DNA from 3 places in the Streptomyces sp. NPDC098789 genome. Region 1 is predicted to be linked to each of the others. Evidence: riboswitches for the same ligand, from Rfam matches in the RefSeq annotation. Region 1 holds a riboswitch; each other region holds the start of a gene.
What was found. Region 1 has a riboswitch for cobalamin ahead of ACIQWR_RS14610 (ribonucleoside triphosphate reductase). Riboswitches for the same ligand answer to the same signal wherever they lie in the genome.
Positions count from the first base shown of each region.

Region 2: another riboswitch for cobalamin. It lies ahead of ACIQWR_RS03075 (energy-coupling factor ABC transporter permease); the one in region 1 lies ahead of ACIQWR_RS14610 (ribonucleoside triphosphate reductase).
Region 3: another riboswitch for cobalamin. It lies ahead of metE (5-methyltetrahydropteroyltriglutamate--homocysteine S-methyltransferase); the one in region 1 lies ahead of ACIQWR_RS14610 (ribonucleoside triphosphate reductase).

Region 1 covers NZ_JBIWAJ010000006.1:6,524-9,720, reverse strand. The annotation lists gene ACIQWR_RS14615 (glycoside hydrolase family 71 protein) at 1-1,435, shown strand, start outside; cobalamin riboswitch at 1,549-1,732, shown strand; gene ACIQWR_RS14610 (ribonucleoside triphosphate reductase) at 1,761-3,197, shown strand, end outside.
Region 2 covers NZ_JBIWAJ010000001.1:629,551-632,747, reverse strand. The annotation lists gene ACIQWR_RS03085 (hypothetical protein) at 1-135, shown strand, start outside; gene ACIQWR_RS03080 (hypothetical protein) at 275-835, shown strand; cobalamin riboswitch at 877-1,093, shown strand; gene ACIQWR_RS03075 (energy-coupling factor ABC transporter permease) at 1,123-1,833, shown strand; gene ACIQWR_RS03070 (energy-coupling factor ABC transporter substrate-binding protein) at 1,830-2,171, shown strand; gene cbiQ (cobalt ECF transporter T component CbiQ) at 2,176-2,925, shown strand; gene ACIQWR_RS03060 (energy-coupling factor ABC transporter ATP-binding protein) at 2,922-3,197, shown strand, end outside.
Region 3 covers NZ_JBIWAJ010000003.1:188,365-191,561, reverse strand. The annotation lists gene aceB (malate synthase A) at 1-419, shown strand, start outside; gene ACIQWR_RS08360 (3-hydroxybutyryl-CoA dehydrogenase) at 416-1,339, shown strand; cobalamin riboswitch at 1,560-1,712, shown strand; gene metE (5-methyltetrahydropteroyltriglutamate--homocysteine S-methyltransferase) at 1,929-3,197, shown strand, end outside.

The sequences.
Region 1 (3,197 bases):
CGCGAGCCCGGACCCCGCCGCGTCGGGGAGCGCGGGCGCCGGCGACGACGGGGGCGCGGCGGGCGGCGGCGTGCGGCCCGCCGGCGCCCTGCCCTTCGACCTGCCGGACGCCACCGCGCTGCGCGCCGGCAAGAAGCTGGTCTTCGCCCACTACTTCACCCCCTACCCGCTCTCCCTCGACAACGCGAGCGCGGACGGCGACTACTACACCCGCAACTACCTCGCCCCGGCGGGGGAGAACGGCAAGCACGAGCGCTACGGCGGGCTGCTGCGCGACCGACCGCTGCCCGTAGCGCCCCAACAGGGCAACTGGGAGCTGGCCAACCTCCGTCAGGAGGTGCGCACGGCCCGCGCCGCCGGGATCGACGGATTCACCCTCGACCTGCTCTCCCTCTCCGGCCCCAACTGGGACCGCGCCAACCTCCTGATGGAGGCAGCCCGTTCGGTCGATCCCGACTTCAAGGTCATGCTGATGCCGGACATGACCTCCCTCAAGACGGACGACCCGGCCGTGCTCGCGGCCGCGCTCGCCGCGCTCGCCGTGGCACCCGCCGCGCACCGGCTCGGCGACGGACGGCTGGTCGTCTCCCCGTTCAAGGCGGAGGAGAAGGACGTCGCCTGGTGGACCCGGGTGCTGGACCTGCTGAAGTCGAAGCACGGCATCCGCACCGCGTTCGTCCCGCTCTTCCTCGACTTCGGCGCGCACGGCGCGCGGTTCGCGCCCATCAGCTACGGGTTCTCCGAATGGGGCAGCCGCAGCTACGTCGGCCAGGACGGCGCGGCCGGCGACGTCCGGCGCGCGCACGAGGCGGGCAAGATCTGGATGCAACCGGTCTCCGTCCAGGACGCCCGCCCCAACCAGGGGATCTACGACGAGGCGGGGAACACCGCCACCCTGCGCTCCACCTGGACGCACGCCATCGACGACGGCGCCGACTGGGTGCAGCTGACCACCTGGAACGACTACTCGGAGGGCAGCCAGTTCGCACCCTCCCTGCACAACGGCCACACCTACCTGGACATCTCCTCCTACTACCTGACCCGGTTCAAGACGGGCGCCTGGCCGCGGATCGTCCGGGACACGCTCTACCTGACCTCGCGCACCCAGTTCGCCGCGACCGACCCGACCGGGACCCAGTCCCTGGTGATGTCCCTGCGCAAGGGCAGCGCCGCGCCCCGGGACGCGGTGGAGGTGCTCAGCTTCCTGACCGCGCCGGCCACCGTCCGTACCGCGACCGGCGGGGACGCGGACGCCTACGAGGCCCCGGCCGGAGTCGGGTCGCACCTGCTGGAGCTGCGCTCCGGCACCAGCTCCGCCCGGGCGGTCCGCGACGGGGCCACCTCGACCGCGGTCGAGCTGCCGTACCCGGTGGACCGCAAGGTCGCGGTCCAGGACCTCCAGTACTACGGGGCCACCAGCGGTCGCGCTTCGTAGCGGCGCCGGCGCGCGAGGGCGGCCGGCCGGACGGGTGGGAGGGACTTTGGGACCCTCTCCGGGGACGAAGGTCACCCAATATCTAGTGGTCGCACTGGGCGGTCATATCCATATGTAGTGTTGGCCCTGCCGGTTCGGCGGGGTCACGCTCATGCTCGCTCATGTCCGCCCCGACCGAGGCAACAGGGAACCCGATGCGAATCCGGGACTGCCCCGCAACGGTGAGCGCACGCCCTTCCCCCGACGGGGACGGGGCGCCGCGCGAGTCCGACACCTGCCGGCGAACGAACCACACTTCCGTGCCGAGCCTCGTGGGAGGGCTGCCGTGACTGCTGCCGTCGACGCCGTAGAGACCGTGACCGAATACCTGGAACGCCGGGACTGGCGGGTCAACGCCAACGCCAACCAGGGCTACTCGCTCGGCGGCCTGATCCTGAACGCGGCGGGCAAGGTGACGGCGAACTACTGGCTGGAGCGCGTCTACCCGGCCGAGATCGCCGGCGCCCACCGCGAGGGCGACTTCCACATCCACGACCTGGACATGCTCTCCGGCTACTGCGCGGGCTGGTCCCTGCGCACCCTGCTGACCGAGGGGTTCAACGGGGTCCCCGGCCAGATCGACTCCGGCCCGCCCCGGCACCTGTCCTCGGCCGTCGGTCAGATCGTCAACTTCCTCGGCACCCTCCAGAACGAGTGGGCGGGCGCCCAGGCCTTCTCCTCCTTCGACACCTACCTCGCCCCCTACGTCCGCCTCGACGCGATGACGTACGCCCAGGTCAGGCAGTGCGTCCAGGAGCTGGTGCACAACCTGAACGTGCCCTCGCGCTGGGGCACCCAGACCCCCTTCACCAACCTCACCTTCGACTGGACCTGCCCCGAGGACCTGCGGGAGCAGGTCCCCGTGATCGGCGGCGCCGAGGTGGACTTCACCTACGGCGAGCTCCAGAGCGAGATGGACCTGATCAACCGGGCCTACATCGAGGTCATGACGGAGGGGGACGCCACCGGCCGGGTCTTCACCTTCCCGATCCCGACCTACAACATCACCCGGGACTTCCCCTGGGAGAGCGAGAACGCCGAGCGGCTCTTCGCGATGACCGCGAAGTACGGGCTCCCGTACTTCCAGAACTTCATCAACTCCGAGCTGTCCCCGAACATGATCCGCTCCATGTGCTGCCGGCTCCAGCTCGACCTCACCGAACTGCTCAGGCGCGGCAACGGCCTCTTCGGCAGCGCCGAACAGACCGGCTCCCTGGGCGTGGTCACGCTCAACTGCGCCCGCCTCGGACACGTCCACGCGGGCGACGAGGACGCCCTGATGGCGGCCGTGGACCGGCTGTGCGAGCTGGCCAAGGACAGCCTGGAGCTGAAGCGGATCACCGTCCAGGACCTGATCGACGGCGGGCTGTTCCCGTACACCAAGCGCTACTTGGGCACCCTGCGCAACCACTTCTCGACCATCGGGGTCAACGGGATCAACGAGATGATCCGCAACTTCTCCGGGGACGCGGACGACATCACCACCGAGGCCGGGCACGCGCTGGCCGTGCGCCTGTTGGACCGCGTCCGCGCACGCATGGTGGAGTTCCAGGAGCGGACCGGGAACCTCTACAACCTGGAGGCCACCCCGGCCGAGGGGACGACGTACCGCTTCGCCAAGGAGGACCGGCGGCGCTTCCCCGACATCCTCCAGGCGGGCACGGACGCCAACCCCTACTACACCAACTCCTCGCAGCTGCCCGTCGGGTGGACCGACGATCCC
Region 2 (3,197 bases), on a different contig from region 1:
TCCACCGCGCAGCAGGTCGCCACCGGTTCCGGAGCCTCGAACCAGAACAACACGGCCCAGTCGAACGGCTCCGGCTTCACCGCCATCGGCCAGTCCAACACGCACGAGTCCGTGGTCTTCAACCCGGTCCCGTAACGCGCACGACCGCCCCCGGGGCCCGGTCCGCATCGGCGGGCCGGGCCCCGGCCCGTGCGCCGCGTGCAACCGCGAGGCCGTATGGCGTGTCTTCCACGATGACACTACTGTCCCCACATCCGAAGAATCGGGGGACGTCATGCTGGACCACCTCATACGCTCCGTCCGCAACTCAGTCCACTCGCTGCGGCGCGGTACGCGCCCCGGCTCCGTCCACCGGCGGCGGCTGGCGGCCGTCACCGCCGGGTTGCTCCTCACCGCCGGACTCGGCCTCGCCGTACCGGCCTCCGCCTCCGCCACCCAGACACCGCTCGTGACCAATGCCCGCTGGGGCGGGCACTGCACCTACGACCGGATCGTCATCGACCTCCAGGGCTACGTCCCCGGGGTCACCGTCACTCCCGTCTCCGAGCTCGTCTACGACGGCTCCGGCAAGCCCGTCCCGCTCGCCGGGACGTACTTCCTGGAGATCCGCCTGCACCCGGCCCAGGCGCACGACGACGCCGGGCACTCCGTCTACACCGGCCCCAAGCTCCAGAAGATCTACCTCAGCAAGCTCAAGGGCCTCGCCTTCACCGGCGACTTCGAGGGGTACGTCACCTTCGGCGCCGCCTTCGACACCGCACCGCAGTTCACCACCTCCACGCTCCACAACCCGGAGCGCTTCGTGGTCGACATCGCCCACCCGAACGTCTGCTGAGACGGCTCCGGGTGCCGCGCGCACCTGAACGACGGCGCCGCCGACGGCCCGTTGCCCCTGGTCAGGTAGGGTCAACGGGCCTTGGTGTACGGGAAACCGGTGGGAAACCGGTGCGGCCCTCGCCACTGTGAACGGGAAGTCCGGCGCCACCCTGCGGGGAGCCACTGGACCGGGCGGGAGACCGCCCGGGCCGGGAAGGCGGCGCCGCGGCATCAGCACCCGTGAGCCAGGAGACCGACCGGGGTGCGTTGTTCCATCCACGAGGTGCTGGAGAGGTCTCCCTACACATGCATATAGCCGAGGGGTTCCTACCCCCTTTGCACGCGGCCGCCTGGGGCGTCGCGTCCGCCCCCTTCGTCGTCCACGGAGTGCGCGCCCTGACCCGCGAGGTCAAGGCGCATCCCGAGAGCACCCTGCTGCTCGGGGCGTCCGGTGCGTTCACTTTCGTCCTGTCCGCCCTGAAGATCCCTTCGGTGACGGGCAGTTGCTCGCACCCCACCGGGACGGGGCTCGGTGCGATCCTGTTCCGCCCGCCGATCATGGCGGTGCTGGGCACGATCACCCTGTTGTTCCAGGCCCTGCTGCTGGCCCACGGCGGGCTGACCACGCTCGGCGCGAACGTCTTCTCGATGGCGATCGCGGGCCCCTGGGCCGGATACGCCGTCTACCGCCTGCTCAAGCGGTTCGACGCGCCCCTGATGGTCTCGGTCTTCTGCGGCGCCTTCTTCGCCGACCTGATCACCTACTGCGTGACCAGCGTGCAGCTCGCGCTGGCCTTCCCCGACCCGGCGTCCGGCTTCGCGGGCTCGCTCGCGAAGTTCGGCGGGATCTTCGCCGTCACCCAGATCCCGCTGGCGGTCAGCGAGGGCCTGCTCACCGTGCTCGTGATGCGGTTGCTGATGCAGTCGAGCAAGTCGGACCTGGTGCGGCTCGGCGTGGCCAAGCTGACCGGCGCCCGCACCACCGCGCGCAGCGAGCAGGGGACGGCCGTCCGATGACCAGGAACGCGAAGATCAACACCCTGCTGCTGCTCCTGGTGGCGGCGCTGGCGGTGCTCCCGATCGCCCTGGGCCTCGGCGAGGGCAAGGAGGAGCCGTTCGCCGGCGCCGACGCGCAGGCGGAGACGGCGATCACGGAACTCAGGCCGGACTACGAGCCGTGGTTCTCCCCGCTGTACGAACCCCCCTCCGGGGAGGTCGAGTCGGCGCTCTTCGCCCTCCAGGCGGCGCTCGGCGCGGGCGTGCTCGCCTACTACTTCGGGGTGCGCCGCGGGCGCCGTCAGGGCGAGGCCGCCGGCGCGGGCCACGGGGACGACCAGAGCTCCCGGGGCGCGTGAGGCGGTGCTGCCCATCGACGCCGCGGCGCACAGCAGCCGCTGGCGCCGCCGACACCCCCTGGAGAAGGCCCTGCTGGGGCTCGGGCTGACCGTCACCGCGGTCTGCCTGCCGCCCTGGCCCGGCGGACCCCTGGTGGCCGCCACCACCCTCGCCGTGCTGCTCGGCCCGGCGGGGGTGCCCCCGCGGCAGTTGTGGCGGGCCTTCCGGATCCCGCTCGGGTTCTGCTTCACCGGGGCGGCTCCCCTGCTGCTCGCGGTGGGCGGCCCGGCGGGGCTGGTCTCCCTGGCCCCGGACGGCCCGCGGCACGCCGTCGAACTGCTGCTGCGCACGTCGGCGGCCTCGCTCGGCGTGCTCCTGTTCGCCTTCACCACCCCGGTCTCGGACGTCCTGCCCCGGCTGGTGCGGGCCGGGGTGCCGGCGCCCGTCGTCGACGTGGCGCTGGTGATGTACCGGATCGGCTTCCTCCTGCTGGACTCCCTCGCCCAGGTCCGCCGGGCCCAGGCCGCCCGGCTGGGCCACAGCGGCCGGGCCGCCGCCTGGCGGTCCGTGGCGGGGCTGGCGGCGACCGCCTTCGTCCGCGCCTTCGACCGCGCGTCCCGGCTCCAGAGCGGGCTGGCGGGGCGCGGCTACGACGGCACGCTGCGGGTGCTCGTACCGCAGTCCTCCCCGTCCTGGCGGTTCCTGACCGCGTCGGGAGCCCTGCTCGCCGCGCTGGTCGCCGTCACCCTCGCCTCGAAGGGCTTCGTCTCGTGAACGTACCCGTGGAACCCGAACCGCTCGTCCGGCTGGCGGGCGCGGGCTACGCCTACGAGGACGGGCCCGCCGTGCTGTCCGGCGTGGACTTCCCGATCGCCCCGGGCCGGGCCCTGGCCCTGCTGGGCCGCAACGGCAGCGGCAAGACCACGCTGATGCGCCTGCTCAGCGGCGGGCTGCGCCCCGACGCGGGCGAGCTGCACCTGGACGGGGCGGTGGTCTCGTACGGCCGCGCCGGACTGACCCGGCTGCGCAAGGCCGTGCAGCTGGTG
Region 3 (3,197 bases), on a different contig from region 1:
GTACGCGTGAGGACGTCCGGGTCACCGCGGCCGACCTGCTGTCGGTCCGGCGGGTCGCGGGCCCGCCCACGGCCGAAGGCATCCGTGCCAACGTCGCCGTCGCCCTCCGGTACTTCGACGCGTGGCTGCGCGGCAGCGGCGCCGTCGCCCTGTACGGGCTGATGGAGGACGCGGCGACCGCGGAGATCGCGCGGGTCCAGCTCTGGCAGTGGCTGCGCCACGGCACGGCCGACCGCGCGGGCGTGCGGGAGATCCTCGACGCGCAGTGCGCCGCGCTCGCGAAGGAGGATCCGGACGCCCGGGTCGCCGAGGCGCGCGCCGTCCTCGAGCGGACGGCGCTCCAGCGGGACCTACCGGCCTTCTTCACCCCCGACGCGTACGCCCGCCACCTCGTCCGCCGTCCGGAGGCCCGCGCATGAGCGCCGCCAGTGACAGCAGCGCCACAGCCACAGCCACAGCCGCCACCGGCGCGGGCGCGGCGATCCGCAGGGTCGGCGTCGTCGGCGGCGGCCAGATGGGCGCGGGCATCGCCGAGGTCTGTGCCCGTGCGGGCCTCGACACCGTGGTGTGCGAGACCGACGCCGCGGCCGCCCTGGCCGCCCGCGAACGCGTGGCCGTCTCCCTCGAACGCGCCGTCCAGCGCGGCAAACTGGACCGGCTCACCGCCGAGGACGCCCTGGCCCGGCTCGTCTTCTCCGGCAGCCTGGACGACCTCGCCGACCGGCAGCTCGTGATCGAGGCGGTGGTGGAGGACGCGGCCGTGAAGACCGAGACCTTCGCCACCCTCGACAAGATCGTCGAGGACCCGGGGGCGGTCCTGGCCACCAACACCTCCGCCATCCCCGTCATGCGACTGGCCATGGCCACCGGCCGCGCCGACCGCGTCGTGGGCCTGCACTTCTTCAACCCGGTGCCCGTCCTGCCCCTCGTGGAGATCGTGTCCTCGCTGCACACCACCCGCGAGACCGTGGAGACGGTGGAGGCGTTCGCCCGCGACGCGCTCGGCAAGACGGCCGTCCGCTCGCAGGACCGGGCCGGCTTCGTCGTCAACGCGCTCCTCGTCCCCTACCTGCTCTCGGCCATTCGGATGGCCGAATCGGGCTTCGCCACCGCCGCGGACGTCGACGCGGCCATGGAGCTGGGATGCGCCCACCCCATGGGCCCCCTGAAGCTCGCCGACCTCATCGGCCTGGACACCGTCGCGGCCATCGCGGAGTCCCTCTACGCCGAGTTCAAGGAGCCGCTCCACGCCCCGCCACCGCTGCTCCGGCGCATGGTCCAGGCGGGTCTGCTGGGCCGCAAGAGCGGCCGCGGGTTCCATACCTACGACCGGGGCTGACGAGGGACCCGGTGGTACGGCTCCCGGGTTGAGGGACCCGGGAGGCACGGAGCAGGAGCGCGCGGTGGCCCGGTGAGCCACCGCGCGCTCCCTGCGCGTCGGCCGCGGGGTGTCTCATCTCACCGTCCGGGATGTGGTCAACATCCGCCCGACCGGGCCGCGTCGACCTAAGCTGACCCCCAGCAGCTGGTTCGCCCCGTCCGCCAGGCGGGATGCGTCGTAAGAGGGAACCCGGTGGGAATCCGGGACTGCCCCGCAGCGGTGAGCGGGAACGACCGCCGTCATACGCACTGGACCCGTACGGGTCTGGGAAGCGACGGCCACTAGGTGCCCGCCGGGAGACCGGCAGGCGCGCCCGCAAGTCCGAAGACCTGCCCGTTGCCCGCGCACGCACGGTCGTGCGCGGATTTCCTGGTGACCTCGTGGGCGGGTCGGTCGGGGGCGCCCCGGACCTGTTCCGGGGGAACGACGGACGGTCGCAGCCGGTGCCTCGCGCACGGCGGTGCGACGGGCCGTCCGCTCTGCCACCCCTTCGCGCCTCGCGTCCGTCACCGGGACTCATGGAGACGTACTCGCGAAGGAGAGTTCCGTGACACCCGAGAACACCACCCGTTCCACCACCGCCCGTTCCGCCACCTCCGCGGCCGCGCCGGACCCGGCCGTACGGGCCACCGTCCACGGCTACCCCCGGCAGGGGCAGAACCGGGAACTGAAGAAGGCCGTCGAGGGCTACTGGAAGGGCCGGGTCGAGGCCGACGCCCTCCGGGCGACCGCCGCGACCCTGCGCCGGACCCACTGGCAGCAGCTGGCCGAAGCGGGCATCGGCGAGGTGCCCACCGGTGACTTCTCGTACTACGACCACGTCCTCGACACCAGCGTCATGGTCGGCGCCGTCCCGCCCCGCCACCGCGCCGCCGTCGAAGCGGACCCGCTGGACGGCTACTTCGCCATGGCCCGCGGCACCCAGGACGTGGCGCCGCTGGAGATGACCAAGTGGTTCGACACCAACTACCACTACCTGGTCCCTGAGCTGGGCCCCGACACCGAGTTCACCGCCGACTCCGCCAAGCAGGTCGCCGAGCTGAAGGAGGCCCTGGCGCTCGGGCTGAACGCCCGCCCGGTGCTGGTCGGACCGGTCACCTATCTCCTGCTGGCCAAGCCCGCCCCGGGCGTGCCCGAGGACTTCCAGCCGATCACCCTGCTCGACCGGCTGCTGCCCGTCTACGCCGAGGTGCTCGCCGACCTGCGCGCGGCGGGCGCCCAGTGGGTCCAGCTCGACGAGCCGGCCCTGGTCCAGGACCGCACCCCGGCCGAGTTGGGCGCGGCCGCCCGCACCTACCGCGAACTGGGCGGGCTGGCCGAACGCCCCAAGCTGCTCGTCGCCTCGTACTTCGACCGGCTCGGCGAGGCGCTGGCGGTCCTGGCCAAGGCACCCGTCGACGGTCTCGCCCTCGACTTCACCGACCGGGCCGCCGGCAACCTCGCCGACCTGGCCGCTGTCGGCGGCCTGCCCGGGAAGCGCCTGGTCGCGGGCGTGGTCAACGGCCGCAACGTCTGGATCAACGACCACGAGGCCTCCCTCGCCACGCTCGGCACCCTGCTCGGTCTCGCGGGCAGCGTCGACGTCTCCTCCTCCTGCTCCCTCCTGCACGTTCCGCTGGACGTCACCGCCGAGCGCGACGTCGACCCCCAGGTGCGGCGCTGGCTGGCCTTCGCCCGGCAGAAGACCGCCGAGATCACCGTCCTGGCCCGCGGCCTCGCGCAGGGCACGGACTCCATCGCCGCCGAACTCGCCGCGAACCGCGCCGACCTCGCCTCCCGGGCGCACTCGCCGATCACCCACGACCCGGCCGTGCGC